One region of the Sphingobium sp. IP1 genome, then DNA from elsewhere that is predicted to be linked to it. Evidence: predicted binding sites of a transcription regulator. Region 1 holds the regulator's gene; each other region holds the start of a gene.
The links. The regulator LexA, encoded in region 1, represses DNA repair genes until DNA is damaged. The targets are predictions, from matches to a motif close to GTTCCNCNCTTGTTCT.

Region 1 (4,746 bases):
TTGGCATGGATGCCCTGATCGAAGTGCATGACGAGGCCGAACTGGAACGCGCGCTCAAGCTCCGCTCGCGCCTGATAGGCGTCAACAACCGCGACCTGCGCGATTTCAGCGTCGATTTCGCCCGCACCTATGAACTGGTCGGCAAGGCGCCCGACGGCTGCACCTTCGTCGCCGAAAGCGGCCTTGGCTCGCATGCCGATCTCACCGCCATGGCCGATCATGGCGTGCGCTGCTTCCTGGTCGGCGAAACGCTGATGCGCCAGGCCGATGTCGAGGCGGCGACCCGCAACCTGCTGACGGGCGCATGACCGGCCTCACTCATCTGGACGAGGATGGCGCCGCTCGCATGGTCGATGTCTCGGCCAAGGCTGTGACCGCGCGCGAGGCGGTGGCCGCCGGGCGCATCACCATGGCCGCCGACGCTGCGCAGGCGATCGCCGCCGGCCTCGTCAAGAAGGGCGATGTGCTGGCCGTCGCCCGCGTCGCCGGCATCATGGCGGCCAAGCGCACCGCCGAACTGATCCCGCTCTGCCATCCGATCCCGCTGAGCGCCGTCACCATCGACTTTGCCCTGCACGACGACGGCGTCACCGTCACCGCGACCGCGCGCACCGCCGGCCAGACCGGGGTGGAGATGGAGGCGCTGACCGCCGCGACCGCCGCGCTCCTGACCGTCTATGACATGGCCAAGGCGCTCGATAAGGGCATGATAATCGGCGATGTTCGCCTGCTCGCCAAGCGCGGCGGCAAGTCGGGCGACTGGGCCGCGCCGGAGCATGCTGGCCGATGAGCCTGATGCCGGTCGCGGACGCGCAAGCGCGGCTCCTTGCCCTTGCCGATCCGTTGCCGGCCGAACTTGTGCCCGTCGCCACCTGCGCCGGTCGCTGGCTCGCCACCGACATTAGCGCGCTGCGCGACCAGCCCTGGGCCGATCTTTCCGCGATGGACGGCTATGCCGTGCGCGCATCCGAAGGCGCCGGGCCGTGGCAGGTAATCGTCACCAGCAGCGCGGGCGACGCCGATATCCCAGCCCTGCAACCGGGCCAAGCCTGCCGCATCTTCACCGGCGCGCCCTTGCCGGCCGGCGCAGACGCGATCCTGATCCAGGAAAATGCCACGCGCGACGGCGACACACTGACCGCGCATGACGGCATATTGACGCCCGGCAGGCATGTCCGCCCGCTCGGCTCCGATTTCCGCGCCGGCACACCGCTGGTCAGCGCCGGTAGCCGCCTCACGCCGGGCCAGATCGCGCTCGCCGTGCTGGGCGGCCATGGCAGTCTGCCCGTCGGCGCCCGGCCGCGCGTCGCCCTGCTCTCGACCGGCAATGAACTTGTGCCCCCCGGCGCGCCGACGCCGCCGGGCTATCTCCCCTCGTCCAACGCGCCGATGCTGGCCGCCCTGCTCGCCGCCCTGCCCTGCGACGTGATCGACCTAGGCATCGTGCCCGACGATCTCGCCGCGATGACGCAGGCGCTGGAACAGGCGTCACAGGCCGACATCATCGTCTCGACCGGCGGCGCCTCGGTCGGCGACCATGACTATGTCCGCCCCGCCTTTGCGGCCGCCGGCGGCACGCTCGATTTCTACAAGATCGCAATGCGGCCGGGCAAACCGCTGATGGCCGGACGCCTCGGCAATGCAATCTTTCTCGGCCTGCCGGGCAACCCGGTCTCCGCCTTCGTCACCGGCACCCTCTTCCTCTGCCCGCTGGTCCGCCATCTCGCCGGATCGCGCGCGCCGCTGCCGCCGATCGTGCAGGCCCGCCTTGCCGCACCGCTCGGCCCAACGGCGGAACGCGACGATTATCTGCGCGCCTATCGCGGGGCCGACGGCATCGTCTCGGTCACATCGCAGGACAGCGCCGCCCCCGCCGCCATGGCGCTGGCCGACTGTCTGATCCGCCGGCCGGCCGGCTCAGCCCCCGCCATTGCCGGCGACATGGTGGACATCATCCCCCTGGCTGCCTGACCGGCAAAAGCGGCGCATGGCTTAACGCGCTTGACTTGCCCCTTTCCGTTTCCTATGCGTTCTTCATTCGTTCCATGGAGGACCGCCGATGTTGACGCCCAAGCAGCAGGAATTGCTGAGCTTCATTCAGACCCGGCTGGAAGAAGGCGGCGTGTCCCCTTCGTTCGAGGAGATGAAGGACGCGCTCGACCTGCGCTCCAAGTCCGGCATCCACCGGCTGATCAACGCGCTGGAGGAACGGGGCTTCATCCGTCGCCTGCCCAACCGCGCCCGCGCGCTCGAAGTGTTGAAGCTGCCCGACGCGATGCATCGCGCGTCTGCACCAGCCGTCCCGACGCCCAAGGTGTCGGCGCCCGCCGTGCTGTTGCCGACCGCCGCCAATGACGTGATCGAAATTCCGCTGCATGGCCGCATCGCCGCCGGCGTGCCGATCGAGGCGATGGAAAGCCATACCATGCTCTCCGTCCCCGCCGCCTTGCTCGGCTCGGGCGACCATTATGCGCTCGAAGTGTCGGGGGACTCGATGATGGAGGCCGGCATTCTCGACGGCGACTTCGCGCTGATCCAGCGCACCGATGTCGCGCGCGAGGGCCAGATCGTCGTCGCCCTGATCGACGACGCCGAAGCGACGCTCAAATATTTCCGCCGCGAAGGCAGCCGGGTCCGGCTCGATCCCGCCAATGCCGCCTATGAACCGCAGATCTACGATCCGCGCCAGGTCCGCATCCAGGGCAAGCTCGCCGGCCTGCTGCGCCGCTACAACTGACCGGCTGTTCGGGGCCGGCGGCGCACGATCCACGGATGCGCGTCGCCGGGCCGATGGACGGTGTGAACTTTGCCGCTTTCAAGGCCAATCGACAGGCCGCCGGTGCGGGATAGCAGCCGGCGGTCGATCTTCATCCAGCGCGGCCGGCACCACCAGGGCAGGCCCCGGTCGCTGATGACGATATCGGCCGCCGCGCAGTCCCGCTCCAATATCGGGCGATCGACCAGCATCGCATTGCGCGTCACCAGCAACTGCCAGTCGCGCCCGCCCCGCGGCAACGCCACCGCGCACAGATCCGTCGAACAGCGCGCCTGCTTCATCTTCGCGATCGCCTCCAGCGTCCCGTCATAGCCCGCACTCTCGCTCAGCACATCGCGGACATAATCGCCCGCCCCCTCGCGCAGCAGCGCCATCGTCCCTGTCGGCGTCCGCACCGCGACATGCCGCCCGTCGCCCGTCACCACGATATCGGGCGGCGCCAGCAGCGCGATGCCGGCCAGACCGATTGCGACCGGCGCCAACCCCAGCCAGCGCCAGCGACTGCGCCAGAGCAGGCACCAGAGGCCTCCCACCACGATGATCCCGAAAATCCAGCCCGGCACCGCCGGCGCCAGCATCACCGCCATCGGGCTCGCCGCCACGCCATGCGCCACCGCCAGCAACAGCGCGATCGCCTTGGCCGTGAGCCACCAGAAGGGCGCGCCCAGCCCGGCCAGATCGAAGCACAGCGCCAGCGCCTCCAGCGGCATGATGACGAAGGTGGTGAGCGGGATCGCGACCAGATTGGCCACCGCGCCGAGCAAACCTGCCTTGTGAAAATGGAAAAGCGCGATCGGCGCCAGCACCAGTTCGATGGCAAGGCCGGTCACCAGCATCGCCGCCACCGTCCGCCCGGCCTTGCGCAACCAAGGCTCGTCCCGCGCCATCGCGAACGCCTTGAACCGCCGATGCTCGCCCAGCGCCACCAGCGCGACTACGGCGGCGAAGCTCATCTGGAAGCTCGGGCCGATCAGCGCCTCGGGCCAGAAGGCCAGCACCACCAGCGCACCGGTCGCCACCAGCCGCAATGTGATCGCCTCGCGCCCCAGCGCCAGCCCGCCCAGCACCAGCAGCGCCGCGATGCAGGATCGCACCGTCGGCACCTCCGCCCAGTCAGCAGCGTGTAGCCGATTCCCGCCAACGCGCCCCCGGCCGCCGCGATCAGCATCAGCGGCCAGTCCAAAGCCGCGCGCGGAATCAACGCCAGCAGGCGCAACAGCAGGAAGATCACCGCCCCGATCAGCGCCGTCACATGCAGCCCGCTGATCGAGAGAAGATGGGCAAGCCCACTGCGCCGCATCGCCTCCGCATCCGTTTCGGCAATCGCGCCCTGGTCGCCGGTCGCCAGCGCCACCGCAATCCCCGCCGGTGCGCCCGTCACCTGTCCGCTGATATGATCGAACAGCCGCGCCCGCAGCGTCGGCCCCCCACGCGCCTTCTCCACCACCTCGACCGGCGCCAGCGCGCGCCCGGTCGCCCCGATCCCCTGGAAATAGGCGCGTCGCGCAAAATCGAACGCGCCCGGCACGCTCGGCGGCGCGGGCGGCATCAGCCGCACACGAAAGCGCAGCACCGCCCCCTTGCCCAGCCCTTCGGGCACGTCCGCCTCCGCGATATTTACCCGGATCGCCGCGGGCAGCGCCGGCGCCGCGATCGGCCGCAGGCCCACCCGAACCATCTGTTGCGCCGGCAGCTTGGCCACCGCCGTCACCGTGCCCGTCACCTGTGCGAATATGGGACGAGCCAGCGGCGGCTGACCCAGCCATGTCGCCTTGCCCCAGACCAGCAGGCAACCAACACAAGCCAGCAAGCCGCCGGCCACCAGCATGTGCCGCAATCGCGCGCCAACCGGCAGCAACAGCGCCAGACAGGCCAGCCCCAGCGCCCCGCAGCAACAGGCCAGCCAATGTGCCGGCCCCGGCAGCACGAACCAGCCGGCAATGCCCGCGCCCAGCGCCACCGGCACCCAC
Region 2 (4,746 bases), on a different contig from region 1:
GCAGACGGCAGCGCTGCGGGTCGAGGCGGACGGGATCGGCGCGGTCATCACCCTGATCGACGATATTGCGCGGGCGACCAGCATGCTGGCGCTCAATGCCAGCATCGAGGCGGCACGGGCGGGCGAGGCGGGGCAGGGCTTTGCCGTGGTGGCGCGGGAGGTGAAGACGCTGGCGAGCCAGACGCGCGAGGCGGCGGCCGAGATCGGCGAGCGTATCGGCCATGTCCGGCTGGCGGTAGAGACGGTGGCGCAGGGGCATCTGCACATGGACGCGGCGATGGCGACCGCGAACGAGGTGTCGGCATCGGTCTTTTCGGCGGTGGCGCGTCATGGTGCCTTCAGCCGATCGATCGCCGCGAGCCTGTCGGAAGCCGGATCGTCGAGCGACCATATCCGCCAGAGCGCGCGCCAGATCAGCGACAATGCAAGCGCGGCGGCGGCGGGTGCCCATGACATCGGCGTCGCGGCCGGGCAATTGGCGACGGTCGCGCACCGGCTGGACGATCGGGCGAGCCGGTTCCTGCAGGCGATCCAGGCAGGCTGAACCGCACAAAGTCTCTGGTAACGGCGCAAAAAGCAGCTAGTCTTGCACCCAATGGGTCCGGCACGGGCCGAAAATGGGAGAGAAGATCATGCTCGTCATGTTCGTCGGCGTCGATCGCACCGAAACCGCGGTCAACCCTACCCAGGTGACCTTCGTCTCATCCGTGACCGACGGCACCCGCATCCGCTTTGGCGAAGGCCGCAGCGTCACCGTGACCGAACCGATCGCCGAAGTGCTGGATTCGCTCAACCGCGCCCTGCGGCCGCACGAATAGCGGTCTTTTCCCTCTTCCCCTCCATTGCGCCTGCATGGCGACAGCCCTGTCGTGCGCCCGGCAGGTAAAAGGCCCGCCGCGCCATCGCGCAACGGGCCTTTTCAGAGCGTGAAGCCAGAGGTGGACGAAAGGCAGGATCAGGCGCCCGGTTGATCCGGTCGGGCGCGGTCGTCCTGCTTAGTCGTCATCCCCCGCTTCGGGTCCGGCCATCATCCCTTCGGCGACTTCCTCGGTCTTGCCGCGGATCGCCTTTTCCAGGCGGTCTGCCATTTCGGGATTTTCCTTGAGGAAGGTCTTGGCGTTTTCGCGACCCTGGCCGATGCGGACCGAGTCATAGGAGAACCAGGAGCCCGACTTCTCGACCAGCCCGGCCTTGACGCCGATGTCGAGCATCTCGCCGATCTTGGAAATGCCCTCGCCATACATGATGTCGAATTCAACCTGCTTGAAGGGCGGGGCGACCTTGTTCTTCACCACCTTCACGCGGGTCGCGTTGCCGACGATATCGTCGCGATCCTTGATCTGGCCGGTGCGACGGATGTCGAGACGGACCGAGGCGTAGAATTTGAGCGCGTTGCCGCCGGTGGTGGTTTCCGGATTGCCGTACATCACGCCGATCTTCATGCGCACCTGGTTGATGAAGATCACCATGCATTTGGAGCGGGCGATCGACCCGGTCAGCTTGCGTAGCGCCTGGCTCATGAGGCGCGCCTGCAGGCCGACATGGCTGTCGCCCATCTCGCCCTCGATCTCGGCGCGCGGCACCAGCGCGGCGACCGAGTCGACGACGAGGATGTCGATGGCGTTGGAGCGGACCAGCGTGTCGACGATTTCCAGCGCCTGTTCGCCGGTGTCGGGCTGCGACACGATCAGTTCGTCAATGTCGACGCCCAGCTTCTTGGCATAGATGGGGTCGAGCGCATGTTCCGCGTCGACGAAGGCGGCGGTGCCGCCGGCCTTCTGTGCTTCGGCGATGGCATGCAGCGTCAGCGTGGTCTTGCCCGAGCTTTCCGGGCCGTAAATCTCGATGATGCGGCCCTTGGGCAGGCCGCCGATGCCGAGTGCGATGTCGAGGCCGAGCGAGCCGGTCGAGATCGATTCAATCTCGATCTTCTCGCGGCTGCCGAGCTTCATCGCGCTGCCCTTGCCGAAGGCGCGATCAATCTGGGCGAGCGCCGCCTCCAATGCTTTCTGTCTGTCCATTGTGCCTGTCTTCTTGGAATCGATGAGTGAGAGCATAGCGGTCATCGGCCTATCCCCTGTCAAGCGGATCGCGTCGAGTCACTCGGCGCCTGCCAATGATGTATCCTGTTTGTTCCTGCGGAACAAGAGGGGAACGGAAATTTCCTATCCTGCCTATTCAGTCGGCGAGAATCTTCTCCAGCGCACGCTCCACGGCGCCGATGGTGAAGGGCTTGGCCAGCGTCGGCCGATCGGCATGACCCTGCGGCAGATCATCCGCCATGCCGCCGGTGGCGAACAGGAAGGGGATCGACTGCTGCGCCAATATGTCGGCGACCGGCCAGCTTTTTTCACCCTGGAGATTGCAGTCGAGCAGGGCGGCGTCGAACCCGCCCTCGCGCGCCAGGGCGCACGCCTCGTCCACCGACGCGGCGGTCGCGTGGAGGCGATAGCCGAGCGCGTCGAGATAATCTTCCAGCATCATGCCGATCATTGCTTCATCCTCGACGATGAGGATGGACTTGCCGTCAGCCATGCGCCCTTGTCCCTTGTTCTTGCTTCCCATCGCTAGCCAAAGGGGCAGGCGATGCCCAGCATAATCGTTTGCCGGCGGGCAAGTTCATTCCGCCGCCGGTCGCATCGCCAGCGCGTCGCGCGCCGCTTCGGCCAACTGGTTGACGGAAAAGGGCTTGGGCAGGAAGGCGACATTGGCGATGTCGATCGACTTGCGCAATTGCTCCTCGGCATAGCCGGACATGAACAGCACGGGGAGGTCCGGGAAGCTGCGCCGCGCCTGTGCCACCATCGCCGGGCCATCCATATTGGGCATCACCACGTCGGAGATCAGCAGGTCGATCTTCTCGCCGCCGCCCAGCACTTCCAGCCCCTGTTCGCCGTCGCTGGCAGTCAGCACCTTGTAGCCCTGGCGGGTGAGGGCGCGTTCGGCCACGGCGCGGACCATATCCTCATCCTCGACCAGCAGCACCGTGCCGGTGCCCCAGGTTTCGCTGCGCTTGATCGGCGTCTTGGGCTTGGCCTGTTCGATGTCGCCGCCGGCATAGACCGGCAGATAGATGACGAAACTGGCGCCCCGGCCCAGTTCGGATTCGGCGAAGATATAGCCGCCCGACTGCTTGACGATACCGTAGACGGTGGAGAGGCCAAGGCCCGTGCCCTTGCCCAGTTCCTTGGTGGTGAAGAAGGGTTCGAAGATCTTGGACAAGATGTCGGGCGGGATACCCAGGCCCGTGTCGGACACGCGCAGCGCGGTATAGTCGCTGATCGGCAGAATTTGCTGCCGCATCTCGCGCACGCGGTTTGCGGGCACGCCATAGGTCTGGATATTGAGCGTGCCGCCTTCGGGCATGGCGTCGCGGGCATTGACCGCCAGGTTGACGATGACCTGTTCCAGCTGGCCGGGGTCGGCGCGCACCGCGCCGAGGTTGCGGCCATGGCTGACGTCGAGCTTCACATTCTCGCCAAGCAGGCGCTTCAACAGGTTGGAAACGTCGGCGACGATGTCGGGCAGCTGCAATATCTGCGGGCGCAGTGTCTGCTGGCGCGAGAAGGCGAGCAGCTGGCGGGTGAGGCCGGCGGCGCGATTGCTGTTCGACTTGATCTGGGTGATGTCGTCATAGTCGCTGTCGCCCGGCGTATGGCGCATCAGCATCAGGTCGCAATGGCCGATGATGGCGGTCAGGATATTGTTGAAGTCATGGGCGACGCCGCCCGCCAGCTGGCCGATCGCCTGCATCTTGGTCGCCTGCGCGACCTGGCGCTTGAGCTTCGATTCCTCGCTATTGTCCTTGAGGCTGAGCAGCACGGCGGCCTCGCCCAGGCCGCGCACGCCGGCAAGGCTGAGCGCGATCGGTTCCTCGGGCTGTTCGCGCATGCGCACGGCGATGTCGCCCGACATTTGCGGGCCGACGGCAAAGCGGCGCACCGCGTCGGCCACCGCCGCCTGATCCTCGCGCACGACAAGGTCGCCGGGATAGCTGGGCGTTTCGGCATCCTTGATGCCGGCGGCGCGGGCGAACGCCTTGTTGACGAACAGCACCCGGCCGTCGCGATCGGCCATGGCGAGGCCGAAGGGCAGCAGCGAGAGCAGGGTTTCGATATAGGAAAGGGCAGAGGTGCCGCCACCGCCGACCGGCTCGTCGATCAGCAGCAACAGCATCGGGCCGTCCTGCGCCCCATTCTGGATGCCGCCCGGCTGGGTGGCGCGGCGCAGCGGCACCTGCAGCAGGCGCAGCGGCAGGCCGCCGCTTTCCTCCCGCGCCAGGAACAGCCGGCCCTTGTCATCGACCCGCATATGGGCGGCGAAATCGCGGCCGGTGATGTTGGCGTCGATCCGTCCGGCGGCGCGCAGCAGGAAGGCACCGTTGGCGGCGCGGATGCGGCCCTCGCCGCCGATCATCACCGCCATGATGCCGGCTTCGCCCAGTTGCCGCCCGGCCTCGCCCGTCAGGACGCGATGGACATCGTCGAGCGCGCTGGGCTGGCGCATCGGGGTGAAGCGCCAGAGCAGATAATCCTCCGACCGGCCGGTGCGGGTGATGTCGACGTCGAGGCGCAGGATCGCATGGGCGATCGCCTCCACCTTGGCCTCGCCATCGCGCCAGGCGGCGCGGGCGGCGGCGGTCAGGCTCTCGATCAGCGAGGCATCGGCATTGACGGCCGGGGGCGAGGGGTAGCCGGGAAACCATTCGCCGAACAGGTCGCTGGCGCAGACCAGCCGGCCGGCGCG
Region 3 (4,746 bases), on a different contig from region 1:
GCTGGACCTGCGCAACACCAATGCGCTGCTGTTCCTCAATGCCGGCACGTCGGCCTATAATATGGTCTATCGCCGTCAGGACGGCACGATCGGCTGGGTCGAGCCGCGCGGCTGACCCCCTGCCAAGCCGGGCCGCCTGTTGACCTCCGGGTGCAGGCGGCCTATGGGGCCGGGCTTTAGTTTCTCCGAGCAACGCGCATTTTTTTCGACAGGCTGGGCGCGCCTCGGCTGCCCCCGGAAGTAAAATGGTGCATTTCAACGATATTGTCTCGCCGGACGCGCTGGCCACCGAGGTGACTGTGAACGGCAAGAAGATGCTGTTCCAGAAGATCGCGGCTCTGGCGGCGCAATCCTATGGCGTGGATGCCGAAGCGGCCGCCGATGCGCTGCTGGAGCGCGAGCGTCTGGGCTCCACCGGTTTCGGTGGCGGCGTTGCCATTCCCCATGCCAAGCTGCCGGGCCTCGATCGCATGTGCGGCGTGGTCGTGCTGCTCGATCCGCCGGCGCCGTTCGACGCGGTCGATGATGCGCCGGTCGATATCGTGTTCGCGCTGCTGTCGCCGCAGGATAGCGGCGCCGAGCATCTCAAGACGCTGGCGCGGGTGTCCCGCTATCTGCGCGACGAGGCGCAGGTGACGCGCCTGCGCGGTGCGAAGTCGGCCGAGGCGCTGCATGCGCTGCTGGCCGGTGGTGAGGCGCGTGACGCCGCCTGAGGCCGCCGCGCTCGCCAGTGGCGAGGCGGCGCATTTCCGCGCGCTGGAGCATCTCTACAACAGCGCGCCGATCAACGACCTGTTCCTGTCGACCCTGCGCGTGCCGGAACCCAGCCGGTCGGTGATCGATTTCGAGGTCGACGAGCGGCATTTCCATGCCGCCGGCGCGGTGCATGGCACCGTCTATTTCAAGATGCTGGACGATGCGGCCTTCTATGCCGCCAACAGCCTGGTCAGTGATCGTTTCCTGCTGACCACCGCCTTCAACCTGCTGTTCACCCGGCCGATCGGCCCCGGAAAGCTGCGCGCCGAGGGGCGCTGGATCAGCGGCAAGCGCCGCGTCTATGTCGCCGAGGCGAGCATCCTCGATTCGGACGGGGAAGAGGTGGGGCGGGGCACCGGCACCTTCATGCGGTCGCAGATTCCGCTGTCATCGCTGCCGGGATATCATGGCTGAGGACAGTCCGGCCGCGCGGCTGACCAGCGCGATGCTGGTCGGCGCGCTGGTGAAGCGGGTGAATGCCGCCGGCGGATTTGCCATGATCCTGGCCAAGGGCGATGCAATGAGCGGCGTCATCCTGGTCCAGGTGATGGACAAGGGGCGGGAATCCGCAATTTTCGAGCGGGTATCGAACTTTCGCGGCGGCCATGCATTGATGCGCTGTGGCCCCCCTGCGGAAGAGGGGCCGGAGGCGTTCGCCGCCTACGCGGAACGCCGGCGCAGATCGGACCCCGACCTGTGGCTGGTGGAGCTTGATATCGCGGATGCGGAACGGTTCGCCGCTGAAACGATCTGCTGATCGTTGACTCCTTGCACGCGCGCGGGCAATGGCGGCCAACGCTGAACGCGCAGGTTGCCTGCATTCGTCCATGGGGGGCGGGCCGGTAAACACGCAGACGGGGGGCGGCCGAACGTCACAGAATATCGGTTACAATCGACGTTTCTGGCCAATAACCGCACGATTTTGAGCAATAATGAGTTTTCGTCTGAAGGCCGCGATCATCGCGGCATTTACGCTGTCGGCCGCTGCGGCTGTTACGGCGTCGGACATGTCGAGCGCCAGCGAGGCCTCCCTGTCCACGGTTTCCCTGCCGGAAACCGCCGCGCTGACTAGCGCACCCACGGCCGGCACCAAGCCTGCCGTCGTTTTCGCTGCGCCGCAGGAAGTCGCGCAGTCGCTGGATTCCGGCTCCAAGGCTGGCAGCAATTTTTCGACCGATATCGAGCCCAAGGCCGAGACCCTGGCAGCCCTGGTTGATGCGCAAGGCGCTCCCGAGGATGTCGAAGGCGACATGAAGTGCCTGGCCGGTGCGGTCTATTTCGAATCCAAGGGTGAAACGCTGGAGGGCCAGTTGGCCGTCGCCCGCGTCATCATCAACCGCGCCAAGTCGGGCCGCTTCGCCAGCAGCCTGTGCGGCGTCGTCTATCAGCCGAGCCAGTTCAGCTTCGTGCGTGGTCACGGCATGCCGCCGATCAACATCGCCAGCGATTCCTGGCGCGAGGCGGTTGCGATCGCGCAGATTGCCCTCGACGACAGCTGGGACAGCCAGGCCGAAGGCGCGCTGTTCTTCCATGCCCGCCGCGTGTCGCCGGGCTGGGGCAAGACCAAGCTGGCGTCGATCGACAATCACGTCTTCTATCGCTGATCCGCGCTCACCGCGCGACAGAGACGCCCTTTTGAAGGCCGGTTCGGACCCCATGTCCGAATCGGTCTTTTCTTTTGTTCCCTTCCTGTTCTAATCTGGTGCCATGACCATCCAAGACGCCGCCCAAGACGCCGATCGCTGTTCACCGCTGACCGACGGGACCGCGCTGGCGGTTGCGCGCGGCACGCTGCGCCTGTTTCATCGCCATGACATGAACGGCATATTGGAAGTGCCGTTGCCCAATGGCCGGCGGGCCGACATCATGGCGATCGACAGTGCCGGGCGCCTGACCATCGTCGAGATCAAGTGCAGCCGGGCGGACCTGCTGGGCGACATGAAATGGCCGGATTATTTCGACTATTGCGACCGCTATTTCTGGGCGGTGCCATCGGGCTTCGACACCAGCCTGTTCGACAGCGAGGCGCTGTGGCCGGCTCGCACCGGCCTGATCGTCGCCGACCAATATGATGCCGAACTGGTGCGTGCCGCGCCGTTCGAGCCGCTGGCCGCTGCCCGGCGCAAGGCAGAGACGCTGCGCTTCGCCCGCCGCGCCGCCCGCCGCCTGTCGGCGCTGGCCGACCCGGATTATGCAGCGGAACTGGGCTGGTAAGGGTTAAAGAAAAGGGCGGCCAGTCCGCCCTTTTTCATATCAGAAAACCGGACCCTGGACCGGGCCCTTGGGCGCTGCGGCGTTGGCCTTGGCGGAATCGAGGGCCTCGACCAGACCCGGCGTGCGGCTGTCGCGTTCGGCATAGTCGCGGGCGGACATGCCGGCGATCGTGTCGCGCTTGTCCGCATTGGCGCCCTGCGCCACCAGCAGGCGGACCAGGCCGATGTCGCGCAGCTGCACCGCGCGGATCAATGCGGTCTCGCCGCTGCCATTGGTCTTGTCGACCTGGGCACCGCGGGCGAGCAGCAGGCGCACGCCTTCCTCGTACCGGTTCTGCACGGCGAGCAGCAGCGGCGTGGTGCCATTATTGTCGGCCAGGTTCGGATTGGCGCCCTTCGACAGCATGAAGTTGAGCCAGGTCGTGTCGCGGCGGCCGATGACGATGTGCAGCGCGGTTTCACCGGTGGTGACGTCACGGCTGTTGATGACGGTCGAACCCGGCTTCTGCAGCAGGTCGGTCGCCTTTTCGCCGTCGGCGTCCTTCACCGCCTTGAGGAAGTTGTAATTGTTGGAAAACTGGGCCTGGGCCGCAACCGGGGCCATCAGTGCCAGGGTGATGGCGGCAGGCCGCGCCAGAAACAGCCAGGTGGAAAGTCCGCTCTTCATCCCAATCTTCATCGTCGCGCGCCCCGTTCGATTTGCAAATCGGCCCATAGCAAGGCATGGCAGGCGACACCATGAACAAAGCGCTGATCTCGCTCGCCCTGCCGCTTCTGGCCTTGCTGACGGCATGCAATATGGGGGCTGGCGGCAACGCATCAAGCGGCGAGAGCGAGCAGGGCAATCTGGTCGGTGCGCGCATCGGTGCGCCCTTCACCCTGACCGACCAGGACGGCAAGACCGTGCATTGGGACGATTATAAGGGCCAGTATCGGATCGTCTATTTCGGCTACACCTATTGCCCGGATGTCTGCCCGGTCGATCTGCAGCGGATCATGCAGGCGTTCAGTGCCTTCGAGAAGGCAGCGCCCGCCCGCGCCGCGAAGGTGCAGCCGATCTTTATCAGCGTCGATCCCAAGCGGGACACGCCGGCGGTGCTGAAGCCCTATGTCACAGCCTTCCACCCGCGCCTCGTCGGCCTGACCGGCACGCCGGAACAGATCGCGAAGGTGGCCAAGGACTTCGTCGTCCTCTACAATGCGGAAAAGCCGGAAGGGGCGAGCGACTATCTGGTCAGCCACAGCCGCACGCCCTATCTGTTCGGGCCGGACGGCAAGCCAATCGCGCTGGTGCCGGTCGATGATCCGGGCACGCCGGACGTGGACGAGGGCGCTCCGGATATCGTGCGCGCCTTTCTCGAAAAATGGGTCAAGTGACATTTGGACTTCTGGGACAAGCCCCTCGACAAGCTGAACCGCGCCGAATGGGAAGCGCTGTGCGACGGTTGCGGCAAATGCTGCCTGCACAAGGCGGAAGATGAGGACACGGGCCGCATCTATCCGACCAATGTCGCCTGTCGACTGCTCGACCGGCATAGCGGCCAATGCACCAACTATCCCGACCGGCGGCGGTTCGTGCCCGATTGCGTGCGGCTGACCCCGGCCAAGGTGAAGCAGATCAGCTGGCTGCCGCGCACCTGTGCCTATCGGCTGCGCGAGGCGGGGCTGCCGCTGCCCGAATGGCATTATCTGGTCTGCGGCGATCGCGAGGCGGTGCATCGGGCCAAGGAATCCGTGCGCGGCTGGACCGTGGCGGAGGCCGATGCGGGCGATTGGG
Region 4 (4,746 bases), on a different contig from region 1:
TGACGGTGCGGCCTTCTATCTGGCCTCGCCCGGCTATGGCGGTCCATGGCGAACATTGCTGGGCGATCCCGGCCTCGCCGAGGGCCTCGCCAATGGCGTCGCGCCGGTCACGGCCGAGACGCTGCTTGGGCCGACCGCCCGCTAGAGCAATCGCCTTTCCAGCAAGGGATCGTTACCCGGCAGGGCCGAGACCCGGCACGGGGCTCGGGGCGTCAGCCTAGAGCCCGGTCCGGCGCAGCCGGTGCCCCGACCTCCCTCAATCCAGCGGACCGAACAATCTGGTCAGGATCAGATCGAGCGTCGCGACCTTCTCGAATTGTCCCTTGGCGATCACCCGGTGCATCGGTCTTTCGTTCTTCTTGCCCTGCGCCGTTCCCTTGGCATGGCGTGCGACCGGAAAGCCGCGAATATCGGGCAACGGCACATCGGGCGCATTGCCGAACCAGAGATAGGACAGGAGATCGAGGTCGGGTGACACCACGATCCAGATGATGCAGCCGCTCGGCTTCTCCATGAGTTTGAGGTTTGCGGTCACGCGCGGCGCCCGCCCGCCCAAGGTCACCGTCTTGAACTGGATATGCCGGGTAATCGCCTTGTAGCTCATCACCAGATCATAGCCGCCGGCATCGAACTCCGAGCGCAGCACCTCGACTCCGGTAATCCCGCGCTGCCATAGACGCCGCAGCGCCTCGCCTACAAAGACATGCTCGACAATGCGCTCGCGCAGGGTCGAGTGCAGATAATGGGCGCTGGTCTGGCTCGGCAGGTCTTCCAATGGCAACGGATCTCGAAAGGCGGCGGGGGCGGCAGCCCCCGCCTGATTGTCAGGCGAAGGGATCATATTCGTTGAGCACGGCGACGTCGCCATCGAAGTCGTCGGCGGTGATGACGGCGAACTGCGTTCCGATTGCGATGACCATCGTGGCGGCCATCAGGGTCTTCGAGAGAGTGAGTGCGCTTTTGCGGGCGGTCCCAAGATCGGTGAACATATCGAGGCTCCTTGTGGTGCCGGCGGGTTCATCCCCGCTCGACTGGCGCCCGAAGCGTCGCTCCCGTGGCCGCGATCACCTTTTGGCGGCACGGCAAAAGGCCGTAGCGTGAGCGTACGGACCCTTTACGGGTTGATCGAATAGGTCCGCGGGAGCGACCAAGGATTGCGCCTCAAAGAGCGGGGTGATCCCGTCGGCCGGCATGAGACGTCCCGCCACCGACCCCGTCGCCCAGGATGCACGCCGCGCCGGTTGCCCCTTTGTTCGTGATGGTCAGGACGGCTAGAGCGGGGCCGATGACCCTTTCCTACCGACACGCCCTCGCAGCCCTGTTGTTCGTTTGCTCCCTGTCGAGCGCGGCAGCGCTCCCCGCCGCGACCGGCAAAATCCGCTCTGTGACCGACGGCGACACCTTTCGCCTGATGAGTGGCGAGCGGATTCGGATCGCCGATATCGATGCGCCCGAGAGCCGCGCCGGCCAGGCCAAATGCGCTGCCGAGCTCGCGCGCGGCAAGGCGGCGACCCGCCAGGCGAAAGCCCTGCTCGATGGCAAGACGATCCGCTTCGAGCGGATCGGGCGCAGCTATAATCGCACTGTCGCGCGCGTCACGCTCGACGGGCGCGATCTGGCCGCAAGGCTGATCAGCATCGGCGCAGCACGGCCCTGGCTGCGCCGCCAGCCCAAGCCCGACTGGTGCCGCGCGCGATAGGCGTCACGGCGCCTATGCTCAGGTCCAGAAAGAGGAAGAAATGGACCCGCCGGAACGGGGGAACCGGCGGGTCCGTATCAGGGGCCGCATGAGCGGGGGGAAACAAGCGGCCTCGTCTTTTAGAACCGATCGACGCGCGAGCGGTTCCTCGCCTCAGCGCGGGGCCAGGCGCGCCAGCGTCGCTGCATCGGCCTCGCCGCCAAACCAGCGATCGAGCGCGGCCGTGAACAGCCCCCCGCCCCCGGCTTCGACGAACAGGGTGAGGGACGAGCGCAGCTTCAGCGCATCGATGCCACCGAACACCGCCTCGGCACTGGTGCCGGTGAGGTCCTGCAGCGCCGCCACGCAATCGCGCAGCCGGGCACCCAGCACCGGGTGCGCAAGATAGGCGCGCGCCTCGTCGAGTGATGCGATCGCGTAGCGCCGCGCCATCTCGCTCGACCCGAGACCGGCGATCTGCGGAAAGATGAACCACATCCAGTGACTGCGCTTGGCGCCGCGGCGGATCTCGCCAAGGGCCGTGTTATAGATCTGCGCCTGTGCGGCGACGAATCGGTCAAGGTCGAAAGAGGCGGTCATGATGATGCCGTCATAGCCTGCGCGCAGGCGCGCGCCGCCCGGCCGCAAAATTTTTTCTCAAAGATGAAATGCCTACTCCCCCGCAACTTGGGCCCTCCTGTCAACAAGTCGGAACGGACCCGGTGCTTGACTCTCGATCGCAGCAGTATGAACAAAAAGAGAACATATCAAACCCCGAGTCTTTTGAATGCCATGCGTGAAGCCACCGTCCTTGATCAGCTGCGAGCGCATATTGCGCAGATCGAGGGCAAAGGCGTATGCCACGCAACCACGCCGTTCGGGATCGAGGCGATCGACGCGCGCCTGCCGGGCGGCGGTATTGCCGGCGGCGCGCTCCATGAGGTCGCGGGCAGCCCAGACCTTGCCGACGATGCAAGCGCGACGGTGTTCCTGGCCGGCATTCTCGCGCGGATGGAGGGGCCGGTGCTGTGGTGCCTGCGATGGCGCGACCTGTTTGCCCCCGCGCTCCACCTCGCGGGACTGCATCCTGACCGGGTGATCTATGTCGAGGCGGGCAGCGACACTAATGTGCTGCTCGCGATGGAGGAATGCCTGCGCCATGCCGGGATCGGCGGCGTCGTGGGCGAGATCGGCAAATACAGCACCACCGCCTCCAAGCGGCTGCAGCTCGCAGCCGAAGCGTCGGGCGTGCCGGCTTTCATCTTCCGGCGCGCGTCGAAAGTCGCGCAAGCGGCCGAGGGCACGGCGGCGATCACGCGCTGGCGGGTGACCGCGAGCCCGAGCGAGGATCTCGGCATCCCGAGCCTTGGCCGTCCGCGATGGCAGCTGGCGCTGGAGCGCGTACGCGGCGGTAATCCGCACGCATGGATTGTGGAGGGCTGCGATGCGACGGGTCGTATCGGTCTACCTGCCGCACTGGTCGACCGACCGGCTGCGGCGGGCGACAGCCAAATCGCCGCCTGAAGGGCGTTGCAGCACCACGCCCGACGGACCGCTCGTCACCGCAATTCCTGACCATGGCCGCCGGATCGTCGCGGCGGTGGATGCTGCCGCACGCGCGCTCGGCGTTATGCCCGGCATGACCGTCACCAAGGCGCGGATGCTTGCGCCCGAACTGGAGGTCATCGACGCGCTGCCCGACGCTGACATGGACGGCCTGCGGCGCCTCGCCCTGTGGGCCGGGCAGCGCTATTCGCCGATCGTGGCGCCCGACGCCCCGGACGGGCTGTGGATCGACATCACCGGCTGCGCCTCGCTCTTCGGCAGCGAAACCGCCCTGCTCAAGGATCTGCATCGCCGCATCGCGGCCTTCGGCGTCGCGGTGCATATCGCGGTCGCCGACACGGCGGGCTGCGCGCACGCGGTCGCACGGCATGTCCGCGACGGCAGGCCCGTCGTCATCGAACCGGGGCAGCATCGCAGGGCGATGGAGCTGCTCCCGATCCCGGCGCTGCGGCTCGAAGCCGAAATCGTCGAGGGGCTGCGCAAGCTTGGCTTCGAGCGGGTCGAACAACTGCTCGGCGCACCCCGCGCGCCGCTCGCCAAGCGGTTTGGCCGCAGCCTGCATCGCCGTCTCGACCAGGCCATCGGACAGGTCGCCGAACCCATAGAGCCGATCTTTCCGGAACAGATGCCGCGGGCGCAGCGCGGTTTCATGGAGCCGATCGCGACGCCCGAGGCTTTCGCCCAGGTGATCGGCGATCTCGTCGCCGACATTGTCGAACAGCTTGTCCGCGCAGGACGCGGAGGCAGGCGTCTCGATTGCTATTTCCACCGTGTCGATGGCCATTGTCAGGTCATCCGCATCGGGACGGCGACGCCGAGCCGGGATGCGGGGCATCTCGCCAAATTGCTCTGCGCGAAGATCGAAACGGTTGAACCGGGTCTTGGCATCGAGGCGATGACGCTGCTGGTCTCGCTGATGGAGGCGGCCGCGCCGCGACAGGGCGAAAGCCTCGAACAGCTGGGCCGGCGCGGGGCCGATCTGGCTGCGCTGGTCGATACGCTCGCCAACCGCTTCGGCTCCAGAAACCTGCACCGGATGGCGCCTTGCCCGAGCGGCATGCCCGAACGCTCCGCGACCGGCGCGCCGGCGTTGGGTGAGGCGCGCGGCATGGGATGGGACGATGATCTGCCCCGCCCGGCGCGTATGCTGGCCAAACCAGAACCGATCGAGGTGATCGCGCTGTTGCCCGACGATGCACCGCGCATGTTCATCTGGCGCGGCAAGCGATACCGGGTGACGCAGGGCGACGGTCCGGAGCGGCTGCATGGCGAATGGTGGCGCGATGGCGGCATCGAGGGGCGACAGCCGCTCAGCGTGCGCGATTATTATCAGGTTGAGACGGTGAGTGGCGGCCGCTATTGGCTGTTCCGCGCCGGCGACGGCGAGAGCGCCGCGACCGGCCCGATGCGCTGGTTCATCCACGGCGCCTTCGCATGAGCGCGGGCAAACCGGGCTATGTCGAACTGCAGGTGACAACGCATTTCAGTTTCCTGCGCGGGGC

Region 2: the regulator LexA is predicted to act here: its motif matches at 2,141-2,156, upstream of recA (recombinase RecA).
Region 3: the regulator LexA is predicted to act here: its motif matches at 2,437-2,452, upstream of CG471_RS06165 (MmcB family DNA repair protein).
Region 4: the regulator LexA is predicted to act here: its motif matches at 2,427-2,442, upstream of CG471_RS25880 (ImuA family protein).

The regions. Positions count from the first base shown of each region.
Region 1 covers NZ_NOIW01000062.1:8,530-13,275, forward strand. The annotation lists gene trpC (indole-3-glycerol phosphate synthase TrpC) at 1-308, shown strand, start outside; gene moaC (cyclic pyranopterin monophosphate synthase MoaC) at 305-790, shown strand; gene glp (gephyrin-like molybdotransferase Glp) at 787-1,971, shown strand; gene lexA (transcriptional repressor LexA) at 2,060-2,737, shown strand; partial or broken gene CG471_RS19220 (ComEC/Rec2 family competence protein) at 2,728-4,746, opposite strand, start outside.
Region 2 covers NZ_NOIW01000151.1:5,290-10,035, reverse strand. The annotation lists partial or broken gene CG471_RS27400 (methyl-accepting chemotaxis protein) at 1-544, shown strand, start outside; gene CG471_RS27395 (hypothetical protein) at 633-818, shown strand; gene recA (recombinase RecA) at 996-2,066, opposite strand; gene CG471_RS27385 (response regulator) at 2,179-2,535, opposite strand; gene CG471_RS27380 (ATP-binding protein) at 2,620-4,746, opposite strand, start outside.
Region 3 covers NZ_NOIW01000012.1:40,521-45,266, reverse strand. The annotation lists gene hpf (ribosome hibernation-promoting factor, HPF/YfiA family) at 1-115, shown strand, start outside; gene CG471_RS06185 (PTS sugar transporter subunit IIA) at 246-713, shown strand; gene CG471_RS06180 (PaaI family thioesterase) at 673-1,170, shown strand; gene CG471_RS06175 (DUF1491 family protein) at 1,163-1,513, shown strand; gene CG471_RS06170 (cell wall hydrolase) at 1,689-2,360, shown strand; gene CG471_RS06165 (MmcB family DNA repair protein) at 2,464-2,970, shown strand; gene CG471_RS06160 (ankyrin repeat domain-containing protein) at 3,010-3,648, opposite strand; gene CG471_RS06155 (SCO family protein) at 3,693-4,346, shown strand; gene CG471_RS06150 (YcgN family cysteine cluster protein) at 4,350-4,746, shown strand, end outside; gene CG471_RS06145 (M48 family metallopeptidase) at 4,732-4,746, shown strand, end outside.
Region 4 covers NZ_NOIW01000125.1:5,852-10,597, forward strand. The annotation lists gene CG471_RS25860 (hypothetical protein) at 1-145, shown strand, start outside; gene CG471_RS25865 (hypothetical protein) at 257-841, opposite strand; gene CG471_RS30825 (hypothetical protein) at 825-989, opposite strand; gene CG471_RS25870 (thermonuclease family protein) at 1,286-1,699, shown strand; gene CG471_RS25875 (DUF1810 domain-containing protein) at 1,853-2,278, opposite strand; gene CG471_RS25880 (ImuA family protein) at 2,471-3,202, shown strand; gene CG471_RS25885 (DUF6504 family protein) at 3,123-4,682, shown strand; gene CG471_RS25890 (error-prone DNA polymerase) at 4,679-4,746, shown strand, end outside.